DNA from 3 places in the Vreelandella sp. GE22 genome. Region 3 is predicted to be linked to each of the others. Evidence: predicted binding sites of a transcription regulator. Region 3 holds the regulator's gene; each other region holds the start of a gene.

Region 1 (2,267 bases), 1.7 Mb from region 3:
GTGAATGTGGGGTTCGATGAAAGGCGCGCAGACCAGTTGGCCTTTGGCATCGGTTTGTTCTGGCGTCGCCTGACGGTGCGCGTTTTGGGCAGTAATGGCGCTAAACACGCCGTCCTCGATCGTAAGATGAAAAAGCTCGGAGCGGTGGCGCAGGCGGGCATTGACGATATCCATGGGAAGCTCACTTATTGTTTAGCGGTAGCGGGTGAGGGGGCGGTTGAAGAAGCCTGGTTCAGGCGAAGCAGTACGGCGTAGCTTAGCGCAGCGGCCAGCACTCCCACCAACGGGGGCAGCAGCGGCGAAAAGTAGGCCGCGCCCGCGCCGAGCGCGTAGGCAGCAAGGCCTCGGCGGTTGAAGTCGGGAAGTCGCGCGGTGTCCAGCGCCGGGTAACGGCCTTTATGTTTCAGCCAAAAATCCGCCATGATCACCCCGCCCATCGGCGGGATGAACGTACCCAGCAACACCAAAAAGGGAATCAGCAGGTTATACATGCCGCCCACCGCGAGTACGGTACCGATGGCCGCGCCGGCCACAGTGACCAGCCGGCGGCGTTTAGTGCGCAGCAGGTTACAGCCGGCTACGGCAAAGTTGTAGATGGTGTTGTCCTGGGTGGTCCAGATGTTGAGAAACAGCATCAGCACCGCCATGGAGACGAAGCCCTGGGCGATGAGCACGTCCACGATGTCCGCCTGCTGATAGATCATGGCGCCCAGGGCGCCGGTCAGTACCATGAGCCCGTTACCCACCAAAAAAGCCGCCAGCGTGGCCACCACCGCCGTGCGCGGGCTTTTGGCGAAGCGGCTCCAGTTGGTGGCTTGGGTGCCGCCGCTGATGAAGGTGCCGATGATCACCGTGACCGCCGCGGCCACGCTCATGCTTTCGGTGGGCGTTTGCTGGCCAAGTCCGGCCAGGCCGCCCACGTCCACCAGGCCGGTGAACAGGCTGATCAAGATGAACAGCATCATCGCCGGCACGGCAAAACGCGAAAGCCAGTCCATACCGCGGTAGCCGATCATCGCCGTGATGCAAAAGCCGAAGCCAAAAAGCACCATTAAGGGGCTTTCCATCCATTCGGGCATCCCCGTGGTGCGTACCAGCACTACCGCAATGGTCGCGGTGCCCCAGGCGTACCAGCCGATCTGGGTAAAGCCGAGGATGAAATCCGACAGCTTGCTGCCTTTTTCGCCAAAGCAGAAGCGTCCCATCAATACGGCATTCAAGCCGCTTTTGCAGGCGATATAGCCAAGGGCCGCGGCGTAGGTGCCGAGTAGCAAATTGCCCGCCAGAATGATCCATAAAAGCTGGCCGATGGGAAACGCCTGGCCCAGCGAGCCGCCGGCCCACATGGTGGCGGTGAAGAAGGTGAACCCGAGCAGGACCACCGATGTGGATAAAAGCCCCTTGCGAGCGCTTTGGGGTACCTCTTTTAGGGGATAGTCGGAAGTTTGCACGGGCGTGGCCTCATGGTTAGCAACGTAATTGTTCGCAACGTAGTACTAACAATAAGCAATAATAGTGCCAGAACAGGGGCTTAATGGTTTGACGCCAGGTGTCGCCCAGGTTACTTCCATAAAAAAGCCCCTGCCCATCAGGTGGGAGGGGCTTGCGTACCCAAGGGGCGTTACGGCTGGGTCGCCAGTGCGCTGACCACTTCTTCGATCTGTAGCGTCAGGCTCTGCAGGCCGCCGCCGGAAAGATACCAAAGCTCCGGCGAGAGCAGTGCCACCTCGGCGTTATCCGCGCCGGCGTCCGCGAGCTGCTGGCGCAGTTCGTCGGCATCGGCGGGGTCCTGGCCGATGGCGGCGCTACGGTCGACGACCAGCAGGCGCTCGGGGTCGATCTCGGCAATCGTCTCGGGCGTTAGCGTGACAAAGGTGCGCTCGCCAAACGTGCGTCGTTCGGCGCTCTCGGGGATGTCCTGGGTCGCGACCCCCAGCACATCGTGGACCACCGGGTGCTCGTTGAGCGAGTAGCTGCCGTCGTTATGGGTGACGACCAGGGTGCGCGGGGCATCGCTGAGCGCCTCGCGCTGGTTTTCGATTTCGTTGTGTAGCGTTTCGAGCGAGGTTTCGGCTTGCTCTTCGACGCCGGCGTGCTCGGCCAAAGTGCGGACGTTGTCGTCGAAGGCGGCCAGGTAGTCGTCACCGGCAATACCGGCATCGAACAGCGGCGCGAGCTCTTCGAACTCTGCTTTCGATTCGTTTTGGCGGCCGGTGTAGACGATCAGCGTCGGTTCGCTCTGTTCGAGCGCCTCGAGATCCGGGCTT
Region 2 (2,267 bases), 1.5 Mb from region 3:
AAGTACCGCTCAACAAAGCGGCGCTCAGGGCGACATAGCGAGTCATGAGTGATCCAGAAAGCAGATTGTTATTGATAGAACGCCGTTCATCGACGCTGCAAAGCGCAATGATAGGTGTTCTCATTTTTTATATCAATCTGTGTGGATCGTCGCTTCGAACATCAACGTGCCCGCGCGGCAAAGGGGATAAGCCGCGCGTCGCTTTTAGGATGATTGCCCTAAGATGCTGTTATAAAAGACTTCTCAAGGGCTTCTTGCAACGAGCTACTCGCCCAGATCGTCCACCGAGCCCGTGGCATCCTTGGCCGCCTTGGCGGAAGAGGCGCGGGGCTTGGGCGTCTTTTTGGCGGGCTCCTGGGGGGCCGGCGTGGTCTGCGCCTCGGCTTCCATGGGCGTTGCCTTATCGGCCTGGCTTGCGTCGATCGAGGCTTCCAGGTTGGCCACCTGGCGCTCCAGGGCTTCGACCCGCGAGCGGGTGCGTTGGAGCACATCCATTAGAATATCGAAGTCTTCCCTGGACACCAGCTCCATGCGATCAAACGCGCCGCGCATGACTTGCTGCACGCCTTTTTGAATGTCTTCCGGTGCGTGAGAGGCATTTTGCAAGCGGTCGCCAATCTGCTGTGCGAGTCGGCTAATGCGGTCTTGGGTCGCCATGGCTATCTCCTGATACGAACGCATAAATGTGAACGGCTTTCTCGTAAGGATACGCAACCCAAGCGAAATACGCATGTTTCACGTGCGTTTGGGCGGCGACTTTTTTGGTTGCATCAAAATGAAGCGATGTGGTTTGGCGGGCGCACTCCTATAGTGCGCCCGCTTTGCCATGCACCGGGTTAGCGCATGGCAAAGCGCGCGGTTTACCTTGGCTTCAGGCTTAAGTAGCTGATTTATTATTTAAATTTAATGAATGGCACGGTATGCGCATTATCGAGGCAAGGCATTAATTTCAGGCGGCGGCGCCGCTATTTATCCAGCAGGGGAGCTCCGGGATGAAACTCATCACCGCTATCATCAAGCCATTCAAGCTCGACGATGTTCGTGAAGCACTTGCCGATAACGGTGTGCAGGGGATCACGGTGACCGAGGTAAAGGGGTTTGGGCGTCAAAAAGGCCATACCGAACTTTATCGCGGCGCCGAGTACGTCGTGGATTTTCTACCCAAGGTCAAGGTGGAGATCGCCGTCGACGACGATCGCCTGGACAGCGTGCTCGATGCGATTTGCAGCGCGGCGAACAGCGGCAAAATTGGCGATGGCAAGGTGTTCGTCACGCCCCTTGAAGACGTCATTCGTATTCGTACCGGCGAGCGCGGTGCCGACGCCGTATAACCCGAACCAATAAGTCACACGGCGATTTTGTGAGCATTTTTGCTTGATACAACGTTTTAGTAGACGGGGAACGACTCATGAACGAGGTAACCAATCTGAGCTACGCGCTCGATACGTTTTACTTTTTGATTTGCGGCGTGCTGGTCATGTGGATGGCTGCCGGCTTCTCAATGCTGGAAGCCGGTATGGTGCGCTCCAAGAACACCGCGGAAATTCTAACCAAAAATATCGCGCTGTTTGCCATCGCCTGCACCATGTACCTGCTGGTGGGCTACACCATCATGTATTCCAGTGGTGAAGGCGGCTTTTTGCCAAGCCTGGGCTTTTTGATTGGCGCTGAGAATGGCGTTGACGCCGTACTGAATGGTGGTGAAGACGCGCCCTACTACGCTATGCGCTCTGACTTCTTCTTCCAGGTCGTGTTCGTGGCGACCGCCATGTCGATCGTCTCCGGCGCGGTGGCCGAGCGCATGAAGCTCTGGGCGTTTTTGGCCTTTGCCGTGGTGATGACCGGCTTCATCTACCCGGTTTCAGGCTACTGGACCTGGGGCGGCGGCTGGCTGGACGCGGCCGGCTTCTCCGACTATGCCGGCTCCGGCATCGTGCACATGGCCGGTGCGGCCGCCGCACTCGCGGGCGTGCTGATTTTGGGCCCGCGTAAGGGCAAGTACGGTCGTGACGGCGCCATTCACGCCATTCCTGGTGCCAACATGCCACTGGCCACACTCGGTACCTTTATCCTGTGGATGGGCTGGTTTGGCTTCAACGGCGGCTCGGAACTCAAACTGTCGGATGTCGCCTCGGCCAATAACGTCGCCCAGGTGTTCGTGAATACCAACGCCGCCGCCGCCGCTGGCGTGCTCGCCGCGCTGGTACTCGCCAAGCTGTGGTTCCGTAAGGCAGATCTCACCATGGCGCTCAACGGGGCGCTGGCAG
Region 3 (2,267 bases):
CTTGTGTTTTACGAGTTGGCGGTCGATTTTGTCGGCCAGCGCGTCAATGGCGGCGTACATGTCGTTGTCCTGGGCTTCGGCGTGCAAATCGGCGCCGGCCGCATGGAGGGTGCAGGCGGCCTGCTGACGCTCTTTCTCGATGGAAAGCGTGACATGAACGGTGGTGATATTGTCGTAGTGACGCTCGATACGTTCGAGTTTTTCATTAACGTAATCGCGCAGAGCGTCGGTCAGTTCCAGGTGATGGCCCGTAATATTGACTTGCATCGACGTACTCCTAATCCAGGACTGTCCTTTGATTGTAACCCTTTTTCTACCGTTGCAAAGCCCCGGCGGCCAGTTTCACTTTTTAACGCAAACGCCGCCGTTCGCTGGAGGAGGGAATCCCCATGGCCTCGCGGTATTTTGCCACCGTGCGCCGCGCTACGCTAATACCGCCATCTTCCAATAGTGACACCAGGCGGCTGTCCGAGAGCGGCTTGCCCGGCGTCTCTTCTTGAATCAGTTTTTTCAACCGGGCGCGGATCGCCGTGCTGGAGTGGCTGTCGTTGCCATCATGACCGCTCACCTGGCTCGAGAAGAAGTACTTGAGCTCGAATACGCCGCGGGGGGTGTGAATGTATTTTTGCGTCGTCACCCGTGAAATCGTCGACTCGTGCATCTCCACGGCCTCGGCGATATCGGCGAGTATCAAGGGTTTCATGGCCTCTTCGCCGCGCTCCAAAAAGCCAAGCTGGCGGGCGATGATCTCGCGACCGACGCGTAACAGCGTATCGTTGCGACTCGAAAGGCTCTTGATCAGCCAGCGAGCCTCTTGTAGGTGCTCTTTTAAAAACTGGTTGTCCTGGCTCTTGTCCGCCCGCTTGATCAGGCTTGCGTAATCAGGCTGGACGCGCAGCCGCGGAAGCGCCTCGGGGTTGAGCTCGAGGTGCCAGCCTTCGTTATCGTGGCGTACCACTAGATCCGGAGTGATGTAGCTATCGTTGGTGATGCCATATGCGCTGCCCGGGCGCGGGTCCAGGCTTCTGATCAGTCCGATGACGTCATCGAGTTGCTCGTCGTCAAGCCCCAGGCGGCGCTTCAAAAGGCGCATGTCGTCCTTGCCGAGCGCTTCGAGAAACTGGCGCACCAGGCGCTTGGCGGGCACCAGAAGCGGCGTGTCGTCGGCCAGGGTGGCGAGTTGGAGCATCAGACATTCGCGAAGGTCGCGGGCGAAAACGCCGGTGGGTTCGAACTGCTGCATACGCATCAGCGTGTTTTCTACCTCGCGCTGACTCAAACCCTCGAGCCCCTGGGCCTTGAGCCCTTCGCGAATATCGTTGAGAGGCTGGGTGAGGTAGCCGTTGGGGTCCAGCGCGTCGATCAGGCTTTCGGCAATGGCGTATTCGCGCTCACTGGCGTCGGTCATGGCCAGCTGCCAAAGCAGGTGGCCATGCAGGCTTTGGCCTGCTGCCTGGCGCTCGAAATCCGGCCCCTCACTGCCGGCGCTGGCCGCCATGTCCTGATAGGTGTCGGACCACTCGCTATCGATGGAGAGTTCGCTGGGGATGCTCTCTTCCCATTCGGCTTCGGCGGTCTCGGTCACGCTCTCTTCGCCAAACTCGTCCTCTTGTTCCAGCAACGGGTTGGCGTCGAGCGCCTGCTGGATTTCCTGGCGAAGATCGAGGGTGGAAAGCTGTAGCAGGGCAATGGCCTGCTGCAGTTGAGGCGTCATGGTCAGCTGCGTGCCGACACGCAGCTGTAAAGAGGCTTTCATGACCATTGAAGAACCACTCGTTACTCGTAAAGCTCCACCCTAGTGCGAGTTGGGGTCCGGCGCAAGTGCAATAAATATGCCACTACACGGAACTTTAGGATTGGCGATGGTTTAGAGGCGGAAATCGGCGCCCAGATAGACCTCACGAACCTTCTGGTTATTCAAAATGGCGGTTGAGTCACCGCTTGCAATGATGTGGCCGTCACCCACGATATAGGCGATATCGCAGATATCCAGCGTCTCGCGCACGTTGTGGTCGGTGATTAGCACCCCGATGTGGCGTGCCTTGAGGGCCAGGATGATCGACTTGATCTCGCCGACCGAGATTGGGTCGACCCCGGCGAAGGGTTCGTCGAGCAAAATGAACGCGGGGTCGGTGGCAAGCGAGCGGGCAATCTCCACGCGGCGGCGTTCGCCGCCGGAAAGACTCATGCCCAGGTTGTCGCGGATATGGGTGATGTGGAAATCGTCGAGCAATTGCTCCAGGCGCGCCTCCCGGGCGCGGCGGTCC

Evidence for each region. Region 3 encodes sigma-54, which starts transcription at its own class of promoters, with help from an activator protein. Its sites were predicted from a motif close to TGGCACNNNNNTTGCTNT; they were not measured.
Region 1: codB (cytosine permease) is a predicted target of sigma-54. The motif match lies at 1,504-1,521, and genes of this name have one in related genera.
Region 2: ACWHRL_RS17145 (P-II family nitrogen regulator) is a predicted target of sigma-54. The motif match lies at 912-929, and genes of this name have one in related genera.

Annotation. Positions count from the first base shown of each region.
Region 1 is NZ_OZ309110.1:430,782-433,048, forward strand. Features, by position in the region: gene codA (cytosine deaminase) at 1-174, opposite strand, end outside; gene codB (cytosine permease) at 186-1,451, opposite strand; gene ACWHRL_RS02145 (ABC transporter substrate-binding protein) at 1,622-2,267, opposite strand, start outside.
Region 2 is NZ_OZ309110.1:3,655,360-3,657,626, reverse strand. Features, by position in the region: gene ACWHRL_RS17155 (TonB-dependent receptor) at 1-46, opposite strand, end outside; gene ACWHRL_RS17150 (accessory factor UbiK family protein) at 265-657, opposite strand; gene ACWHRL_RS17145 (P-II family nitrogen regulator) at 993-1,331, shown strand; gene ACWHRL_RS17140 (ammonium transporter) at 1,409-2,267, shown strand, end outside.
Region 3 is NZ_OZ309110.1:2,128,930-2,131,196, reverse strand. Features, by position in the region: gene hpf (ribosome hibernation-promoting factor, HPF/YfiA family) at 1-267, opposite strand, end outside; gene ACWHRL_RS10210 (RNA polymerase factor sigma-54) at 350-1,762, opposite strand; gene lptB (LPS export ABC transporter ATP-binding protein) at 1,868-2,267, opposite strand, start outside.